Linked DNA regions of Nordella sp. HKS 07. The protein of the gene in region 2 interacts with the protein of the main gene of each other region in a pairwise test. Links are inferred from orthologs where the notes say so. Each region holds a gene or a part of one and is shown on either strand. Other genes may lie near its edges. The genes, in order: ccmE and G5V57_RS07760.

Region 1 (9,979 bases), 2.4 Mb from region 2 along the record:
CGGCAATCGCATGTCCCGGAATGATTTCGATGCCGGCATTGCGCGCGTCGCGCGCCCCGGCACTGTCGGTGCCCTGGCGTACATCGATGATCGCGGCGACATTCGAGCCGGCGCGCTTCAGCGAAAGCGCGGTCAGATAGGCATCGTCGTTGTTGGTGAAGACGACCCCCTTCATGCCGGGCGACACGCCGTAGCGTTCGACGAGGCCGCGCGCCGCGGTGGCGAGCATGATGCCCGGCCGGTCGTTGTTGGCGAAAGCGATGGGACGCTCGAGCGCGCCGGTCGCCAGGATCACCTCCTTGGCGCGCACCTTCCACAGGCGATGGCGCGGCGTGCCCTTGGCGAGAAGTGCGGGATCGTGATCGGCGACGCGCTCGAACAGCATGACATGATTGTGATGCCAGTGGCCGACCGCCGTGGTTCGCGTCATCACCTGGACATTGTCTGCATTGGCGAGGAGTTCGGCGCGGCTTCTGACCCAGTCGAGCTGCGGCGCGCCGTCGATCATGCCGGTGGAAAGGTCGGCCATGCCGCCGAAACGCGTACTTTCGTCGCAGATGATGACCCGGGCGCCGGACGCTTGCGCCGCTTCGGCCGCCGCGAGACCGGCCACGCCGGCGCCGATCACCAGCACGTCGCAATGGGCATGCATATGCTCGTAGGTATCCGGGTCGCGGCCTTCCGGCGCCTTGCCGAGGCCGGCGGCGCGCCGGATCATCGGCTCATAGACATGCTTCCAGAAGGCCTGCGGCCACATGAAGGTCTTGTAGTAGAAGCCGCCCGGGATGAAGCGGGAGATTCTGCTGTTGAGGGCGCCGATGTCGAACTTGAGCGACGGCCAGCGGTTCTGACTGACCGCGACGAGGCCGTCATGGAGCTCGACCTGGGTGGCGCGCAGATTGGGCTCGTGGCGCGATCCTTCGCCCACGCCCACCAGCGCATTCATCTCTTCGGAGCCCAGGCCTACGACGCCGCGCGGGCGATGATATTTGAAGCTCCGGCCGAAGACGCGCTGGCCGTTGGCGAGAACGGCAGCCGCGAGCGTGTCGCCCTGATAGCCGGTCATGGTCAGACCGTCGAAGGTGAAGCTCACCTTCATGGCGCGATTGATCAGGCGGCCGCCCTTGGGCAGGCGATAGGGCTTGCCGGTCATGCTTTACGTCCCTTTGCCAGCTTGTCCTTGAAGAATTCGGCCCACTCGCCGGTCGCGGCTTTCATCAACTCGCGCGGCGGCAATTCGCCGATCCCGTAGGTCGCCTTGAATTCCATGGTCATCGTGTCGCGCGCCGCGTGGAACCACTTGCCGCAGCCGCGGTCGCAGCGCCAGCGTTCGAAATGCAGTCCCTTGGGATTATGCCGCATGAACAGGTAGTCGCGCTGCTGGGCATCGCTGACATCAGCGGGATCGCGCGTGGCGGGTCTCGCCACATGAGCCTCCCCGCCATAGTGAAAATCCGTCTCGTCGCCTTCGGCACCGCAGACCGGGCAATGAACGATCAGCATGAATGCGAGCTCCTGAATGCCTTGCACATTAATGCGCCACCTTAATGCGCCACCGCGGCGGCGACGCTTTCGTCGATCAGTCGGCCTTCGAGGAAGCGGTTGAGACCGAAAGGCTCGGCGATCGGATGTGGCCGGTCGTTGAACATCGTGTCGGCGAAGACGAAGCCCGAGCCCGGGATCGCCTTGAAGCCGCCGGTGCCCCAGCCGCAATTGACATAGAGGCCTTCCACATCGGTCTTGCTGATGATCGGCGAGCGGTCGCCCGTCATGTCGACGATGCCGCCCCACATGCGCAGCATGCGCAAGCGCGAGATGATCGGGAAGGTCTCGACCAGCGCCGTCACCGTGTGCTCGAGCGCCGGGAAGGAGCCGCGCTGCGAATAATTGTTGTAGGGATCGGTGCCGCCGCCCACCACCAGCTCGCCCTTGTCGGACTGGCTCAGGTAACCATGCACGGTATTCGCCATGATGACGCAATCGAGCACCGGCTTGATCGGTTCCGAGACCAGCGCCTGCAGACACAGGCTCTCGATCGGCAGGCGCAGGCCCGCCGTCTGCACGAGGGTCGAGACATGGCCGGCGGTGACGACGCCGACCTTCTTGGTCTTGATGAAGCCCTTGGAGGTCTCGATCCCGGCCACCTTGGCCCCGTCGCGACGGATCGAAAGCACTTCGCAATTCTGGATGATGTCGACGCCGAGGCTGTCGGCGCCCCGGGCATAGCCCCAGGCCACCGCGTCATGACGCCCGGTGCCGCCGCGCGGCTGGTAATAGGCGCCGAGAATGGGGTAGCGGCAATTGGGATCGTCATTGATGATGGGGGCGATCTTCTTCACCTCTTCCGGCGTGATCATCCGGCAGTCCAGGCCGGCGAGCCGGTTGGCATGGGCGGTGCGCTTGAAGGCGCGGAACTCGTGCTCGGTCTGGCACAGCATCATCACGCCGCGCGGCGAGAACATCACGTTGAAATTGAGGTCGTGCGAAAGCTCCTCATAGAGCCCGCGGGCGAGCTCATAAATGGCGATCGAGGGGTCCTGCAGATAGTTCGAGCGGATAATGGTGGTATTGCGCCCGGTATTGCCGCCGCCCAGCCAGCCTTTTTCGACCACCGCGATATTTGTGAGTTTGTGATTCTTGGCCAGGTAATAGGCGGTGGCGAGGCCATGGCCGCCGGCGCCGACGATCACCGCGTCATATTCCGACTTGGGCGTGGGGCTGCGCCAGGCGCGTTCCCAGTCCTTGTGGTAGTTCATCGCGTTGCGCGCGAGGGAAAAGATCGAGTAGCGGGATTTCATGCGGCCCTCTGGTAAACCAGTGTGCTGAACGCGCTGTTTATCAAAAGGGGGGTGCAGCCTCCACCGGTTTCCGACGCCCCATTGCTGCCATGCGACAATGCGACGGACCCTTTTAAGAGCTGGGCGCATTACATTGGGACGAGCCCCCGGAACCTCTTGAGAGCATGCTGAATTTCCTTGTATTTGCGGTACTTGCGGCAGCCGTCGTGATCGCCCTGTGCTGGCCCGTCCTGAAGGGGCGCGTCGCCGGGCCGGCGCGCGCCGACTATGACGAGGCCGTCTTCCGCGACCAGCTCGCCGAGCTCGAGCGTGACAAGGCCAGGGGCCTGATCGGTACTGCCGAAGCCGGGGCCGCCCGCAATGAGATCGCGCGCCGCCTGATCGCCGCTGGCCGGCAGGCGCCCCAGGCCAGCCCCCAGGGTGTGGGCAGATGGCCGGTTTTGGCGGTGGCTGTGACCGTCCCTGTGGCAGCACTTGGTCTCTATATGGCGCTTGGCGCCCCGGGCAGACCCGATCTGCCGCTCAAGCAGCGTCTCGACAATGCGATCGCCAATAACGACGTCCGGGCGCTGATGGCAAAGGCCGAGGCGCATCTGGCCGAGCAGCCGGACGATCTGCGCGGCTGGGAGGTTCTCGCACCTCTCTATCGCGGCACTGAGCGCTATGAGGACGCGGCGAAGGCATTCGGGAACATTCTGCGTCTCAAGGGAGCGAATGCCGAAACCTATGCCGACTATGGCGAGATGCTGGTTTTCGCCAATGCCGGCCTTGTCCCCAAGGAGGCGGCGGCGGCTTTCGCCGAGGCCCTGAAGCTTGACGTTAAGTTGCCCAAGGCCCGCTTTTATGCCGGCCTGGCCTTGAAGCAGGACGGCAAGGCGGGTGAGGCCCTGGCGGTCTGGCAGGGGCTGCTCGCCGATACGAAGCCGACAGACAGCTGGAAAAATGCCCTCGAGGCGCAGATCGCGTCCCTGTCGCCGGGCGCGCCTCAGCTCTCCGACGAGCAGGTGGCGGCGACCGAGAATATGAGCCCTGAAGATCGCGAAAAAATGATCCGAGGCATGGTTGACGGCCTGGAGGAGCGCCTTAAATCGGCCCCTGCCGATCTCGACGGCTGGCAGCGCCTTATTAGGGCGCGCGCCGTTTTGGGTGAGATGGACAAGGCGCGCGCGGCGTATACTTCCGCGCAGGCGCAATTCAAGGATGACAGCCAGGCGATGTCCGCATTGGCTCAGTCGGCGAAGCAGCTGGGTATCGAATAATGGCAATGATGACGATGACGCCCCGTAGTTCCCGGAAGCAGAAGCGCGCCGCGGTGATCCTGGCGGGCCTCGCCGTCCTCGCCATTGCCGCCGGCATTGTGCTTTATGCGCTCAAGGACACGATCGTCTTCTTCTATACGCCGAGCGAGATCGCCGAAAAGAACGTCCAGACCGGCCAGCGTTTCCGCCTGGGCGGTCTCGTTGAGGCGGGCAGCGTCGTCAAGGGCGACGGCATGACCGTGCGCTTCGCGGTCACCGACACCATCAAGTCGGTCACGGTCGAATATAAGGGCCAGCTGCCCGATCTCTTCCGCGAGGGCCAGGGCGTCGTTACCGAAGGCAAGCTCGACGCGTCGGGCAACTTCGTCGCCGACACGGTGCTCGCCAAGCATGATGAAAACTATATGCCGAAGGACGTCGCCGACCGCCTGAAGGAAAAGGGCGTGTGGAAGGAAGGCAAGGGGGCCGGATCATGATTGCCGAAACCGGACATTTCACGCTCATCCTGGCCTTCGTCACGGCCCTGGCGCAGTGCGCCGTGCCGCTCTACGGCGCCCATCGCGGCGACCGCGCCCTCATGAATGTCGCCGCGCCCGCCGCGCTGGCGCAATTCACGCTGATCGCCATCGCCTTCCTGGCGCTGATGAATGCCTATGTGACGTCGGATTTTTCGGTCGTCAATGTGTGGGAGAATTCCCATTCGGCGAAGCCGCTCCTCTACAAGATCACCGGCGTCTGGGCCAATCATGAAGGCTCGATGATGCTGTGGGTGTTGATCCTGTCGCTGTTCGGCGCCGGTGTCGCGCTGTTCGGCGGCAACCTGCCGCTCGAGCTCAAATCGCGGGTGCTCGCCATCCAGGGCTCGATCGGCATCGCCTTCCTGCTCTTCATTCTGCTCACCTCCAATCCTTTCCTGCGTCTCGATCCGGCGCCCGTCGAAGGCAACGGCATCAATCCGCTGCTGCAGGATCCGGCGCTCGCCTTCCATCCGCCGTTCCTCTATGCCGGTTATGTCGGTCTGTCGGTCTCCTTCTCCTTCGCCATCGCCGCCCTGATCGACGGCAAGGTCGATGCCGCCTGGGCGCGCTGGGTCAGGCCGTGGACGCTCGCCGCCTGGGTCTTCCTGACGCTGGGCATCGCCATGGGATCCTGGTGGGCCTATTACGAACTGGGCTGGGGCGGTTTCTGGTTCTGGGACCCGGTCGAAAACGCCTCCTTCATGCCCTGGCTCATCTCCGCGGCGCTCCTTCATTCCGCGATCGTCGTCGAGAAGCGCAACGCGCTGAAGATCTGGACCATACTTCTCGCCATCCTGGCGTTCTCGCTGTCGCTGATCGGCGCCTTCCTGGTGCGCTCCGGCGTCCTGACCTCGGTTCATGCCTTCGCGGTCGATCCGGAGCGTGGCGTATTCATTCTCCTGATCCTGTGCATCTTCATCGGCGGCGCGCTGGCGCTGTTCGCCTGGCGCGCGCCGGCGCTGAAGGCGGGCGGGCTCTTCGCGCCCTTGAGCCGCGAGGGTGGCCTCGTGGTGAACAATCTTCTGCTCTGCACCGCCTGCGCGGCGGTCTTCATCGGCACGCTCTATCCCCTGGCGCTGGAAATGTTCACCGGCGACAAGATCTCGGTCGGTCCGCCTTATTTCAATGTCACCTTCGGCCTGATCATGCTGCCGCTCCTGCTGCTCGTGCCGGCCGGGCCGCTGCTCACCTGGAAGCGGGCCGAAGCGTGGCCGGTGATCCAGCGCCTGTGGGTTGCCGCCCTGGTGGCCTTCGCCGCGGTCATGCTTCTCCTTGTCGTGTTCCGGCGTGGACCGTGGCTGGCCCCTCTCGGCGTCGGCCTCGGCCTGTGGCTGGTATTGGGCGCCCTGGTCGAGCTTTCCGAGCGCGTCGCCTTGCTCCGCTCGCCCTGGGCGGTCGCCTGGTCGCGATTCAAGGGTTTGCCGCGCTCCGCGCTCGGCATGACGCTAGCCCATGCGGGCGTGGGGATCGCGATCATCGGCATCTTCTCGGTCACGACCTGGCGCCAGGAGCATATCCTGGCGATGAAGCCCGGCGAGAAGCTCAATGTCGCCGGATATGAGGTGACCTATCTCGGCGAAGCGCCGATGACCGGGCCGAATTACACCGGTGACGGCGGACGCTTCCGCGTGATGGACGGCAATCGCGAAGTGGCTACCCTGGTTTCGGAACGGCGCCGCTTCCGGCCGAGCAATCAGGAGACGACGGAAGTCGGCCTCCTGCAGGCCTGGTCTGGCGATCTCTACGCGGTGATGGGCGATCGCATGTCCGATGGCGCCCGCGCCATCCGCATCTATTTCAACCCGCTCATCTCGTTGATCTGGCTCGGCGCCTTCGTCATGTTCCTCGGCGGCTGCATCTCGCTCACCGACCGGCGCTTCCGGGTGGGGGCGCCCAAGACCGCGCGCCAATTGCAGCCCGTTCCGGCGGAGTGAAGCGATGAAGCGGGTCGGTACGGCGCTTCTTCTCTTTCTGCTCTGGATCGCTCCGCTGGGGGCGGTCGAGCCCGACGAGATACTGGCTGATCCGGCGCTTGAAGCCCGCGCGCGCGCGCTGTCGATGGGACTGCGCTGCCTGGTCTGCCAGAACCAGTCGATCGATGATTCGAATGCGCCCCTCGCTCGCGACCTGCGCATTCTTCTGCGCGAGCGCCTGACGGCCGGCGACAACGACCAGCAGGCGGTCGACTATATCGTGGCGCGTTACGGCGACTTTGTTTTGTTGCGCCCGCGCTTCACCGCCGAGACATGGATTCTGTGGATCGGTCCGTTCGTGCTGCTGCTGGTAGGTGGAACATTTCTTCTCATGCGCCGGCGCAACAACAAGGAAGACGCGGTCGAGCGTTCGCTCGATCCGCAGGAGCAGGCCGACTTGGAGCGCCTGCTGGACCGCCGCTAGACCACGATCACTTCAGTAGATGTGATCGACATTTTGAGTTGGCGCGTGATCGGACGGAAAGCCTGTGCCGGCTTTTCCTGGTCATGTGCGTGGAATTTCCAGTCACATCGCTATCACATCAAAGTGAAGCCGTGACAAGGGGTTAGACGGCCCGGATTACAGAAGATTCACATTGTAGAAAGGTCTCCGTAATTCGCCGATACCTACGTTTACTGTCACATGAATGCATGGGACACAGGAGACCCTTCCATGACTACAAGCACCAAGGTGCGCAATCGCGTAATAGGCGCAATGGCCTTCGGCCTTCTGGCCGCGACGGCATTGTCCGCAAACTTTATGATCGCCCCATCCGTACCCGCGCTGGCCGAAACGGCGCAGCAGGTGGCGCCGCAGGCGGGCTTTGCCGATCTGGCTGAGAAAGTGATGCCGGCGGTCATCTCCGTTGAGGTCAATATCGCCAACGCCGCCGACGACGGCAGCGATGACGGCCAGGACGGCCCGGGCGTGCCGAACCTGCCGCAGGACAGTCCCTTCCGCGACTTCTTCAATCAGTTCCCGCAGTTCCGTGACCAGTTCCCGCAGGCGCCGCGCCAGCCGCGTGGCGGCATCGCGCAGGGCTCGGGCTTCGTGATCTCGGCCGACGGTTACGCCGTTACCAACAATCACGTCGTTGGCAATGCCGACAAGGTGTCGGTGAAGTTCAGCGACGGTCAGCAGTATGACGCCAAGGTGATTGGCACCGATCCCAAGACCGATCTCGCTCTGATCAAGATCGAGGGTGGCAAGAACTTCGCCTTCGTGAAATTCTCCGGCAAGGAACCGCGCGTCGGCGACTGGGTGATGGCGGTGGGCAACCCCTTCGGTCTCGGCGGCACCGTGACCACCGGTATCATCTCGGCCCGCGGCCGTGATATCGGCTCGGGTCCCTATGACGACTTCCTGCAGATCGACGCCCCGATCAACAAGGGCAACTCCGGTGGACCCGCCTTCAATCTCGATGGCGACGTGGTCGGCATCAACACCGCCATCTACTCGCCCTCGGGCGGCAGCGTGGGTATCGGTTTCGCCATCCCGGCCGCGACCGCCCAGGATGTGATCGTCAGCCTCAAGGACAGCGGCAAGGTGACCCGCGGCTGGCTCGGCGTGCAGATCCAGCCGGTGACCGATGACATCGCCGAAGGACTGAACCTCAAGGACAAGAAGGGCGCGCTCGTCGCCGATGTCACGGAGAAGTCTCCCGCCCTCGCCGCCGGCATCAAGACGGGCGATACGATAGTGAAGGTCGGCAATGACGAGATCACCGACCCGCGCGACCTCGCCAAGAAGGTGGCCCGCTATTCCCCCGGCAAGTCGGTGGACGTCACCATCATCCGCGACGGCAAGAGCATGGTCGTCCCGGTCGAGCTCGGCAAGATGCCGGGTGAGAAGGAGGAGCTTGCCAGCGCCAAGCCGGCGGGGCACGAGGACGGCATGGCCGAGCTCGGCGTGCGCCTCGCTCCCGCCGAGGACGGTGCCGGCGTCAAGGTGATCGACGTGAAGCCTGGCAGCGCCGCCGACGACCGCGGCATCCGCGCGGGTGACGTGATCCTCGAAGTGGCAGGCAAGGAAGTCCATGAGCCCTCTGACGTCAAGGCAGCGCTGACCGCGGCCAAGGGCTCGGGCAAGCGGGTCGTCATGCTGGTCCGCTCGGGAGACAGCCAGCATTTCATCGCCCTGCCGGGCGGCGGCCAAGGGTGAGTTAGCGTCTCGTGCGACGCTTGAGTGTCACACAACTCTCCCCCGCTCCCGTGTGACATTCCAGGTGGCGGAGACAGGGCGACCCCCTGTCTCCGCAGCCTGATCAGGTCGAAGGAATGAAGCAGAGAGGGGCTTTTCCTGAGGAAGAAGTCATGCAACTTATGACCAACAGCAACATCAAGCCAACCGCAGCCGCAAATGACCCGGAAATCATGCGCATCCTGGTGATCGAGGATGATCGAGAAGCCGCTACCTGGCTCCTGAAGGGGCTGGCCGAGAGCGGTCATGTCGCCGATCTCGCTGCCGACGGCGAGGAGGGCCTGGCGCTGGCGCGCGAGCGGGTTCATGACGTGCTGATCGTCGACCGCATGTTGCCCAAGCTCGACGGTCTTACCATCATCCAGACGTTGCGCGCTGAAGGCGTCACCGCCCCAGTGCTGATCCTGAGCGCGCTCGGCGACGTCGACGAGCGGGTCAAGGGGCTCAGGGCCGGTGGCGACGACTATCTCGCCAAGCCTTATGCCTTTTCCGAGCTTCTGGCCCGCATCGAGGGCCTGTCGCGCCGCCGCCACCAGGGGCCGCAGCAGACCCGGCTCAAGGCCGCCGATCTCGAAATGGACCTTCTGACGCGTACCGTGACGCGGTCGGGCCGTCCGATCATCCTCCAGCCGCGCGAATTCAAGCTGCTCGAATATCTCATGCGCAATGCCGGCCATGTGGTGACGCGCACCATGCTCCTGGAGAATGTCTGGGATTATCATTTCGACCCTCAGACCAATGTCATAGACGTCCATGTTTCGCGGCTGCGCGCCAAGATCGACAAGGGCTTCGACGAGCCCATTCTGCAGACGGTCCGGGGTGCCGGCTATATGATCCGTTCGGCCTAGTTTGCAGAGGACCCAGCGCGCCAACATGACCATATGAGCCCGTCAAGCCAGACTTCAAATCACTCGAGCTACTGGAAGCTCTTCCATACTTCGACATTCAGGCTGTCGGCCGTCTATCTGATCGTCTTCATCGTATCAGTGGGCGCGATCCTCGCTTACATCTACTGGAACACGGCGGGTCTTCTGGAGCGCCAGACGGACGAGACGATCAGGGCCGAGGTGCAGGGCCTGGCGGATCAATACCGCATCCGCGGACTGGACGGTGTTCTCGACACGGTGCGCCGCCGCTCGAGCGATGATTCGGGCTCGATCTATCTGCTGACAACGCCGGAAGGCGTGCGCATGGCGGGCAACCTGATCTCGGTACCGGACGAGATCGCCAT
Region 2 (9,994 bases):
CGAGCCCCGGAGCATATCGGGCCCGATCGCGGTCAGAGCAAATTCCGCCAAAGGTGAAGGCTTCGGCGACAAGGATTTGCTCCAAGATATTGATCTGGCACGAATCCTTTTCGGAGGAGTGATCACACTTCGCCGGGACGCGCGTTTAAGAATTCAGGCGGCCCCAGGTGGCGCAGCCCAGAATACGGCCCAGGGGCTTCATCTGCAGCAAAGCGACGCAGCTGGTGCTGTCCTCGGTCATCACGCTGTCCTTGGGCAAGGCCAGGGTCATCTTATCGCCGTGCCACATGCCGACGGGCACGAGCTTGCGCACGACATTCAGATAGACGATGTTCTGTCCGGCATTCTCGCCCTTCTCGATTTCGACCGGTATGCGTGGCGCCACGGACACGAACCACAGGCTCGCCGCGGGGACCGGAGTATCGGCTGGCGACTCGTCGACGGTGATCTGAAATTCCGCGTCATTGGCGAAGATCGACACCGGTATCCAGACGGGCGGAGGATTGCTGAGCGAATACCGGATGGCGGAGATCACAGCACTCTTCTGGCTGCCGACGACATGCGTCACGCCGTCGATGATCATCTGCGGTGTATAAACATCCATGTCGCCGCGCGCCTTGGCATATTTGTACTGGCGCTTGGAATTTTCCGGCGAGGCGAGCGTGTCGCGCCAGCCGCGATAGTCCCAGTAGTCGACATTGTAAGTGAGCGCCACGACGTCCTTCATGGCGCGCACTTCCTCCATGAAGGCATCGGCGGGCGGGCAGGACGAGCAGCCCTGGCTGGTGAAGAGTTCGACGACGGCCGGACGCACGCCGTCCGCCTTCGCGATCCGGCCCGTGGCACCGGCCGCCACGGCGCCGGCGGCGAGCGCCAGCACCTGTCGACGGGTCAGTTCAAGGGAACTCTGCATTCGGCCTATATGACGTAATCATGATACCCCTTCGAGTCACGTTCAAGTGAGCCCGCTCACGAGGGGGTGAGGCCGGAATCGCAGGTTTGGCGCGTGATGGCAAGGACCGTTGCCCGCTCTTCTCCATCGCGCAAGAGCGCCGGACGCTCACATAGAATCGATCCGGCGCTCTAACTCTTTGATTTGCGCATCGGATTATCCGAAAACCGCTGCGCATGGTCGGGTCAAGCCCGACCACGAGCTTTTCGGGCCGATGCTCCAAGCCTCACGCCGCCTTGGCCAGACTGCGCAGCACATAGGGCATGATGCCGCCGTGCTTGTAGTAATCCAGCTCGTCGAGCGTATCGATGCGGCACTGCACGTCGATGACGCGGCCAGCCCCATCCGGCGCCGTGATCATCAGCTGCAGCATGGCCCGCGGTTTCAACCCTTCAGCCAGCCCGTGAATGGTGACTTTTTCGTCTCCCTTGAGGCCGAGGGTCTGCCAGGATTCGCCATCCTTGAACTGCAGCGGGACGACGCCCATGCCGACGAGGTTGGAACGGTGGATGCGCTCGAAGCTCTGCGCCACCACGGCGCGCACGCCAAGCAGCCTGGTGCCCTTGGCGGCCCAGTCGCGGGACGAGCCGGTGCCGTATTCCTTGCCGGCGAAGATCACCAGCGGCACGCTCTCGCGCGCATAACGCATGGCCGCGTCATAGATCGGCATCTGCTCGCCGGACGGGTAGTGCATGGTGATCCCGCCTTCGACGCCCGGCACCATCTGGTTCTTGATGCGGATATTGGCGAAGGTGCCGCGCATCATCACCTCATGGTTGCCGCGCCGGGCGCCATAGGAGTTGAAATCGATCGGACGCACCTGATGTTCGGTGAGATAGGTTCCGGCCGGGCTCGTCACCTTGATGTTGCCGGCAGGCGAGATGTGGTCGGTGGTGATCGAATCGAGGAAGAGGCCGAGAATGCGGGCATTGACCACATCGCTGACCGGGTCCGGCGTCATCTTCATGCCTTCGAAATAGGGCGGGTTCTGCACATAGGTCGAGGACATGCTCCATTTGAAGGTGAGGCCGCCCTCGACCTTGATCTTGCGCCATTCGGCGTCGCCCTTGAAGACGTCCTTGTATCTGGTGGCGAAGGCCTTGCGGGTGACGTTCTTGCGCACCTGGGCGGCGATCTCCTTGGCGCTCGGCCAGATGTCTTTGAGATAGACGGGCTTGCCGTCCTTGCCTTTGCCCAGCGGATCCTTACTCAGATCGACATTGAGCGAGCCCGCCAACGCATAGGCGACGACGAGCGGCGGCGAGGCCAGGTAGTTGGCGCGCACGTCCGGATTGACGCGGCCTTCGAAGTTCCGGTTGCCGGAAAGCACCGCCGCGGCGACGAGATCGTTCTTCTTGATCGATTCCGAGATCGGCTCGGGCAACGGACCGGAATTGCCGATGCAGGTCGTGCAGCCATAGCCGACGAGGTCGAAGCCGAGCTTGTCGAGGTCCTTCTGCAGGCCCGACGACTTGAGATACTCGGTCACCACCTGGCTGCCGGGGGCGAGGGAGGTCTTGACCCAGGGCTTGACCGTCAGGCCTTTCTTTGCCGCATTGCGGGCGAGGAGGCCAGCGCCGATCATCACCGAGGGGTTGGAGGTGTTGGTGCAGGAGGTGATCGCCGCGATCACCACATCGCCATGGCCGAGGTCATAATTGGCGCCATCCACCTTGAAGCGGCTGTGCAACTGCTCCGCCTTCTTGAACTCGTTCGCCATGACATTGGCGAAATCGGGAGCGGCGTTCATGAGGGTGACGCGGTCCTGCGGGCGCTTGGGGCCGGCCATCGAGGGCTCGACGGTGGCGAGATCGAGCGAAAGCGTGTCGGTGAATACTGGGTCTTCCGATTTCGTGGTCCAGAACATGCCCTGAGTCTTGGCATATTTCTCGACGAGAGCGATCTGGGCCGCTGGCCTCGCGGTGCTCTTCAGATAGTCGAGCGTTTCGGCGGAAACCGGGAAGAAGCCGCAGGTCGCGCCATATTCGGGCGCCATATTGGCGATGGTGGCCATGTCCTCGAGCGCCAGATTGGCGAGGCCCGGGCCGTAGAATTCGACGAACTTGCCGACGACGCCCTTCTTGCGCAGCATCTGCGTCACGGTGAGCACGAGATCGGTGGCGGTTGTGCCTTCCGGCAGCTTGCCCTCGAGCTTGAAACCGATGACTTCGGGAATGAGCATGGAAGTCGGCTGGCCGAGCATGGCGGCTTCCGCCTCGATGCCGCCCACGCCCCAGCCGAGCACGGCCAGGCCATTGACCATGGTGGTATGGCTGTCGGTACCGACCAGCGTGTCGGGGTAGGCGTATTCGACGGTCTTGCCTTTTTCCTTGACCTTCTTGGTCCAGACGGTGCGGGCCAGATATTCGAGATTGACCTGGTGACAGATGCCGGTCCCGGGCGGCACGACGCGGAAATTGTCGAAGGCGCCCTGACCCCATTTGAGGAAAGTGTAGCGCTCGCCGTTGCGGTCATATTCGAGCGCGACATTCTGCTTGAACGCCTTGGAGTTGGCGAAGAAGTCGACCATCACCGAATGGTCGATGACGAGATCGACGGGGGCGAGCGGGTTGATCTTCTCGGGGTTGCCGCCGAGACCGCGCATCGCATCGCGCATGGCCGCAAGATCGACCACCGCCGGCACGCCGGTGAAGTCCTGCATCAGCACGCGCGCCGGACGATAGGCGATCTCGTTTTCCGCCTTGCCGCGATTCTTCAGCCAGCGGGCGAAATTGACGATGCTTTGCTTGGTGACCGAACGGCCATCCTCATGCCGCAGCAGATTCTCGAGCAGCACCTTCAGCGAGTAGGGCAATGCGGAGATGCCCTTGAGGCCGTTCTTCTCGGCCGCCTTGAGGCTGAAATAGACATAGGTCTTGGCGCCCACCTTCAAAGTCTTGCGGCATTTGAAGGAGTCGAGGGACGTAGCAGTCATGGCTGATCCTTGGTGCAAATTGGTGTCGGCGGGATTTGCCCAGCATATAGGTCCATTTCCATGACAATGCCAAGGCTGCAGGTCACACAAGCAGAACCGCCAGAACCGCCTTTGCCTCGTGCCGCCCGATGGGTTAAGCGGGTGGACGATGGTCCAATTACAAGCAGACTCGCTCGCCTGCCAGCGCGGCGGCCGGACAGTGTTCACCGACGTGAACTTTACCCTCTCCTCCGGTCAGCTCATGGAGCTCAGAGGTCCCAACGGCGCCGGCAAGTCGTCGCTTCTGCGTCTCATTGCGGGCCTGGGAGAGGCCGTTTCCGGCCGGATCACGCTGTCGGGCGGCGGCGAGGACCTCAGCATCGGCCAGCAGGCGCATTATGGCGCGCATCAGGAGGCGATCAAATCGCCGCTGACGGTCAGCGAGAACCTGAAATTCTGGGGTGACTTTCTGGGTGGCGGGGATATGGACGCGGCACTGGCCGCCTTCGATCTCGAAGCGCTCGCCGATTACCCGGCAGCCCTCCTCTCGGCCGGGCAGAAGCGCCGCCTGTCGCTGGCGCGGCTCGCTTTGGTGCCGCGGCTCCTGTGGCTGCTCGACGAGCCGACGGTCGGCCTCGACGCCGCCTCGCTCGACCGGCTGACCCGGTTGCTGCGCGGCCACTTGACGGGCGGCGGCCTCGCGGTGGTGGCAACCCATGCGCCGCTCAGCCTCGAAGCTGACGTCAAGCTCGTGCTGGGGGTCTCTCGATGAAGCTCATCTGGGCGCTCATCCGGCGCGATCTCATGCTGGCGACCCGCCAGGGCGGTGGCGCCGGCACGGCCATCGGCTTCTTCGTGACGGTGATCGTGCTCTTGCCGCTGGGTCTCGGTCCCGACCAGGCGCTGTTGCAGCGCATCGCGCCCGGCGCCTTGTGGATCGCGCTCCTGCTCTCCGTCCTGCTTTCGGCGGAGCGGATCTTCCAGGCCGATTACGAGGATGGCTCGCTCGACGCGATGGCGCTCGGCGTGGTGCCGCTGGAGCTCGTGGTGCTGGCCAAGGCGATGGCGCACTGGCTCACCACCTCCTTGCCGCTGGCGATCGCCGCACCCTTCTTCGGCTTCCTCATCAATCTCGACACGTATGATATCCTGCCGCTCAGCCTGGCGATGATCCTGGGCTCGGTGTTCCTCTCGCTGCTTGCCGCACTGGGGGCGGCGATCACCGTGGCGCTCAGGCGCGGCGGGCTTCTGGTGTCGCTGCTGATCCTCCCCTTCTATGTGCCCTGCCTCATTTTCGGGGTGGCGGCGAGTTCCTCCAGCGAGCTTGTCAAGCCGTCGCTGCTGATGCTGACCGCGCTGGCGCTGACCAGTTTCGTCCTGGTGCCGGTCGCCGCCGCTGCGGCGTTGCGCGCCTATCTGAAATGATATGAGCCCCCTAAAATACAACCATGCAGAAATTCGCTAATCCGGCCCGGTTCCAGAAGCTCGCCGAAGCGCTCCTGCCCTATGTTTGGGGGGCGATGATCCTGGCCTTCGCGGCCGGGCTCTATATGTCGCTCGTGACCGCACCGCCCGACTACCAGCAGGGCGAGACGGTCCGCATCATGTTCGTGCATGTGCCGGCGGCCTGGATGGCGCTCATGGTCTACACCGCCATGGCGGCGGCCAGCGCCATGGCGGCGGTGTTCCGGCATCCCCTGGCCGATATGGCGGCCAAGGCGGCGGCACCCATCGGTGCCATGTTCTGCCTTCTGTCGCTCATCACCGGCTCGCTCTGGGGCAAGCCGATGTGGGGCGCCTGGTGGGTGTGGGATGCGCGACTGACCTCGATGTTCGTCCTGCTTCTGCTTTATCTCGGCTATATGGCGGTGTGGCAGGCAATCGAGGATCCGCATCGCGCCGCGCTCATCGCCCGCGTCGTCGCCCTAGCGGGCTTCATCAACGTGCCGATCGTCAAGTTCTCGGTCGACTGGTGGAACTCGCTGCATCAGGGCCCCAGCGTCTTCCGCATGGACGGCCCCACCATCGATGCGCGCATGCTGTGGCCGCTGCTCGTCATGGCGCTCGCCTACATGCTGCTCTTCACCGGGCTGCTCCTCGTCGCGATGAGAAGCGAGATCGCCCAGCGCAAACTGCGCCAACTGCGCCTGGCCGGGATCGAGGGGCGGTGATGGACTGGAACGCCGCCCATGTCGCCTTCGTGGTCGCCGCCTATGCGGTGAGCTTCGCCGGGCTCATCCTGCTCGCCACCTGCGTCCTGATACGGGACCGGAAGCTGAAGCGGCAAATCGCGGCGCTCGAACGCAACAAAGGTAGCAAACATGGCCGAGGCTAGTCTGCCCCGCAGGCGCACCTGGCTCACCATCCTGCCAGTTGCCGCCTTCGCTCTCCTGGCGGTTCTCTTCTATCGGGGCCTGTCGGGCAATCCGTCTGAGGTGCCTTCGGTACTCCTCAATAAGCCGGTTCCGGCTTTCTCGCTGCCGCCGGTCGCAGGTCTCGGCCTGCCTGGCCTCTCCAGCGACGACCTCAAGAAGGGCGAAGTCACGCTCGTCAATGTCTGGGCCTCCTGGTGCCCGCCCTGCCGCGAGGAGCATCCTCTCCTGATGGAACTCGCGGCGCGCGGTGATCTGAACGTCGTCGGGATCAACTACAAGGATGATCCGGAGAATGCCCGGCGGTTCCTGGTCACGCTCGGCATTCCCTTCACGGCGGTCGGCTCCGATCCCAAGGGCCGGGCGGCGGTCGACTGGGGCGTTTATGGCGTGCCGGAGAACTTCCTCGTCGACGGCACCGGCACGATCCGCATGAAATGGATCGGGCCTCTCACGCGAGAAGCCCTCACAAATCAGATCATTCCTAAAGTCGAAGAAATCAGGCGCGCCGGCGGTTCTTGATCTTGAGGGCGGGCTTGACCTCGCTCTCGTCCTCGATGCGGTCCATTTCGGCGGCCAGTAGACTCAATGCCTCGGTGAAGGATTTGCGGTGGCTTGCCGGGATCGCGGAAAGCACCTGCTTGTCCACCTCGTCGGCGCCCGGCTGCGCCAGCTTCAGCATGCGCTTGCCGGCGGAGGTGATGCGCACCGAATTGGTGCGTCCATCGTCCTTGGTACGCCGGCGTTGCAGATAGCCCTGCGCCAGAAGACGGGCGACGAGATCGGCCAGCGTCGAGCGGTCGATCCCGGTCATCTTCACCAGAGCCGTCTGGCTGACGCCTTCATTCTGGTCGACGGCTATAAGAACGGTGAATTGGCGCTGTGTGAGGCCGGCCTTGCCCACCTCACCTTGATAAACATAGGCAGCATACTGAGCTGCTCTCTTCAAAAGATGATACGGCGAGCGCGAAAGCTGCTTCACATCTTTGTTGCCTGTCATCGACCCCTACTCCTGCCACACCGCGAGCCGCCAGCTTCGCCGCGCGTATCTTTTGATGCCTCATTCCGGATGGTTTGCCCCGCTTTCTTGCCCCGAAACTGCAAGAGCTTATCGTTACCGTCACCCGAAGCCATTTGTCCTAGCGCCTCGCAACGGCGACGGCAAGGGGATAAAGCGCATGCTCTTGTGCAATTGCGAGAAGCGACATGACCGCGGCCGCACAACCGTATTGTCCGCATACGGAGTGGTCGCGAAGTGTGACCAGACCGGTTACTGAGGGGGCTTGGGGTCGTCCTGAATCATATGTTTGGTCATCATTGGCGCCTGGGAGAGGGCAAAAACGAGCGTGACCGGCAGAAGCGCCAGCTTGAAGTTCACCCAGTTGTCGGTCGAGACCATCCGCCACACCACCTCATTCACGAGAGCGACGAGCAGAAAGAATATTCCCCAGCGTATGGTGAGGGCGCGCCAGCCTTGCTCGGTCATCTTGACGGCTTCGCCCATGACATATTTGAGGAAAGTCTGTCCAAAGAGCAAACCGCCGAGGAGAATGACGCCGAACAGGGCGTTGATCAGCGTGACTTTCACCTTGATGAAAGTCTCATCGTGGAGCCACAGAGTGAGGACGCCGAAAATCGCGACGAAGCCGGCGCTGATCAGCGGTATGACGGCCAGCTTGCGCGTGAGCAGCCAGGACAGGAGCAGGGCGATCGCGGTCGCGGCCATGAAGATGCCGGTAGCCCAGAAGATGCCGGCCAGCCAATTGGACAGGAAGAAGGCCACGAGCGGGCCCGCTTCGATGAGGATTTTGACCAAGGGGTTCATTCGGCGAGACCTGCTATGGCGCGCGAGAAGGCATCGGCATCGAAAGGCTGCAGATCCTCGATCTGCTCGCCGACGCCGATGGCGTGGATGGGAAGCTTGAACCTTTCGGCGATGGCGACAAGAATGCCGCCCCTCGCCGTGCCGTCAAGCTTGGTCATGATCAAGCCGGTGACGCCCGCGACCCTGGTGAAGACGTCGGCCTGCGATATGGCGTTCTGGCCGGTGGTGGCATCGAGCACCAGCAGGACGGCGTGCGGCGCCGTTTCATCCTGCTTCTTGATGACGCGCACCACCTTGTCGAGCTCGGCCATGAGGTTGGCCTTGTTCTGCAGGCGTCCGGCGGTGTCGATGAAGAGGATGTCGGTCCGGCTGTCCTGCGCCTCCTTCATCGCGTCGAAGGCGAGGCCGGCGGCGTCCGCTCCGGTGGGACGCGAGATGACCTTGGCGCCGATGCGCTTGCCCCAGACGGTCAGTTGCTCGATGGCAGCGGCGCGGAAGGTGTCGCAGGCCGCCAGCATGACCGAGTGGCCCTCGCGCGTCGCGATGGCGCCGAGCTTGCCGATGGTGGTGGTCTTGCCGGCGCCGTTGACGCCAACCACGAGGATGACGAACGGCTTCTGCGTGCCGAAACTGAAAGGAACCTCGACCGGCTTCAGCACCTTCGCCACTTCGCCGGCGAGAATGGCTTTCACCTCCTCGGGCTCGATCTCCTTGTCATAGCGGCCAGCCGAAACCGCGCTGATGATGCGAGCGGTCGTCGCGACGCCGAGATCGGCCTGGATCAGCGCGTCCTCGAGCTCCCCGAGCGTCGCCGCATCGAGCTTGCGCTTGGTGAAGATCGAGGTGATCGAGCCGGTGAGGGAGCGCGAGGATTTCGCCAGGCCTTCCGTGAGCCGGCCGAACCAGCCGCCGCGCTGTTGCGGCGCGACCTCGGGCTCGGGTTCCGGCTGCAGTGCAACATGTTCCGGCGCAACAGGCACGAGATCCGGAGCAGGGGGAGCCGGTTCCGGATCCGGCGATGAGACAATTTCCGTGGCGGGCGGCGGGATCTCGGCTTCGGGTGCCGGCGGCGGTGCCGGATCCTCGCGGCTCGAGCCCCGCGTGAAGAGTTTCTTGAAGAAACCACTCATGCGGCGAGGCTCGCCTCGAGATGGTCGGCGCCGCGGCCCGTCACGGTGGCGCGGACGATGGCGCCGGCGCTCATGCGTTGCACGAATTTGACGGCGGCGAAATGCTCGGTGCGGCCGGTGCTCTCGGTCTCGATGAGGATGGAGCGCGAGGCGCCGACTTCCTGGCCGAGGAAGGTGTCGAGCCGCGCCTTGCCCTTCTCGCGCAGGCGTCTGGCACGCTCCTGAATAATTGGCTTCGCCAGTTGCGGCATGCGCGCCGCCGGCGTGCCGGGTCTCGCCGAGAAGGGGAAGACATGCAGATAGGTCAGGCCGCATTCCTCGACGATCCGCAGCGAATTCTCGAACATCGCCTCGGTCTCTGTCGGGAAGCCGGCGATGATGTCGGCGCCGAAGACGATGTCGGGGCGCAACCGGCGCACCTCCCGACAGAAAGCGATCGAATGGTCGCGCAGATGCCGGCGCTTCATGCGTTTGAGGATCATGTCGTCGCCCGCCTGCAGCGAGAGATGGAGATGCGGCATCAGCCGTTCCTCCTCGGCGATGGCGCGCATGAGGTCGTCATCGGCCTCGATCGAATCGATCGAGGAAAGGCGCAAACGCTTCAGATCCGGCACCGCCTTGAGGATGCGGCGCACCAGATTGCCGAGGCGCGGCTTGCCCGGCAGGTCGGAGCCCCAGGACGTGATGTCGACGCCTGAGAGAACGATCTCCGAATAGCCGTTGGCAACAAGGCGGCGGATCTGCTCGACCGCTTCGCCGGCCGCCACCGAGCGCGAATTGCCGCGTCCGAAGGGGATGATG

The links.
Region 1: the proteins of G5V57_RS07760 (region 2) and ccmE interact in binary tests that used the Escherichia coli proteins (3 or more experiments, as listed by UniProt). The link is inferred for Nordella sp. HKS 07 from one-to-one orthologs.

What each region holds. Positions count from the first base shown.
Region 1 is NZ_CP049258.1:4,058,942-4,068,920, forward strand. The notes cover bases 2,978-5,802. They hold ccmE (cytochrome c maturation protein CcmE), read left to right. Parts: upstream 2,978-4,071; coding sequence 4,072-4,533; downstream 4,534-5,802. Other genes in these bases: ccmI (c-type cytochrome biogenesis protein CcmI), read left to right, coding at 2,978-4,057; G5V57_RS19205 (heme lyase CcmF/NrfE family subunit), read left to right, coding at 4,530-5,802. In the rest of the region: G5V57_RS19180 (sarcosine oxidase subunit alpha family protein), read right to left, coding at 1-1,153; G5V57_RS19185 (sarcosine oxidase subunit delta), read right to left, coding at 1,150-1,503; G5V57_RS19190 (sarcosine oxidase subunit beta family protein), read right to left, coding at 1,545-2,798; more of ccmI, read left to right, coding at 2,963-2,977; more of G5V57_RS19205, read left to right, coding at 5,803-6,509; G5V57_RS19210 (cytochrome c-type biogenesis protein), read left to right, coding at 6,514-6,972; G5V57_RS19215 (Do family serine endopeptidase), read left to right, coding at 7,222-8,709; G5V57_RS19220 (response regulator transcription factor), read left to right, coding at 8,922-9,596; G5V57_RS19225 (HAMP domain-containing sensor histidine kinase), read left to right, coding at 9,630-9,979. UniProt on the Escherichia coli protein: Heme chaperone required for the biogenesis of c-type cytochromes. Transiently binds heme delivered by CcmC and transfers the heme to apo-cytochromes in a process facilitated by CcmF and CcmH.
Region 2 is NZ_CP049258.1:1,644,991-1,654,984, reverse strand. Bases 4,336-7,175 are described here. They hold G5V57_RS07760 (heme ABC transporter permease), read left to right. Parts: upstream 4,336-5,314; coding sequence 5,315-6,037; downstream 6,038-7,175. Other genes in these bases: G5V57_RS07745 (MarR family winged helix-turn-helix transcriptional regulator), read right to left, coding at 6,738-7,175; G5V57_RS07750 (DsbE family thiol:disulfide interchange protein), read left to right, coding at 6,188-6,760; ccmD (heme exporter protein CcmD), read left to right, coding at 6,037-6,201; ccmB (heme exporter protein CcmB), read left to right, coding at 4,635-5,291; ccmA (heme ABC exporter ATP-binding protein CcmA), read left to right, coding at 4,336-4,638. Also shown: G5V57_RS07780 (thioredoxin family protein), read right to left, coding at 146-913; aconitate hydratase AcnA, read right to left, coding at 1,179-3,887; more of ccmA, read left to right, coding at 4,036-4,335; more of G5V57_RS07745, read right to left, coding at 7,176-7,238; G5V57_RS07740 (septation protein A), read right to left, coding at 7,509-8,063; signal recognition particle-docking protein FtsY, read right to left, coding at 8,060-9,193; tRNA (N(6)-L-threonylcarbamoyladenosine(37)-C(2))-methylthiotransferase MtaB, read right to left, coding at 9,190-9,994. UniProt on the Escherichia coli protein: Required for the export of heme to the periplasm for the biogenesis of c-type cytochromes.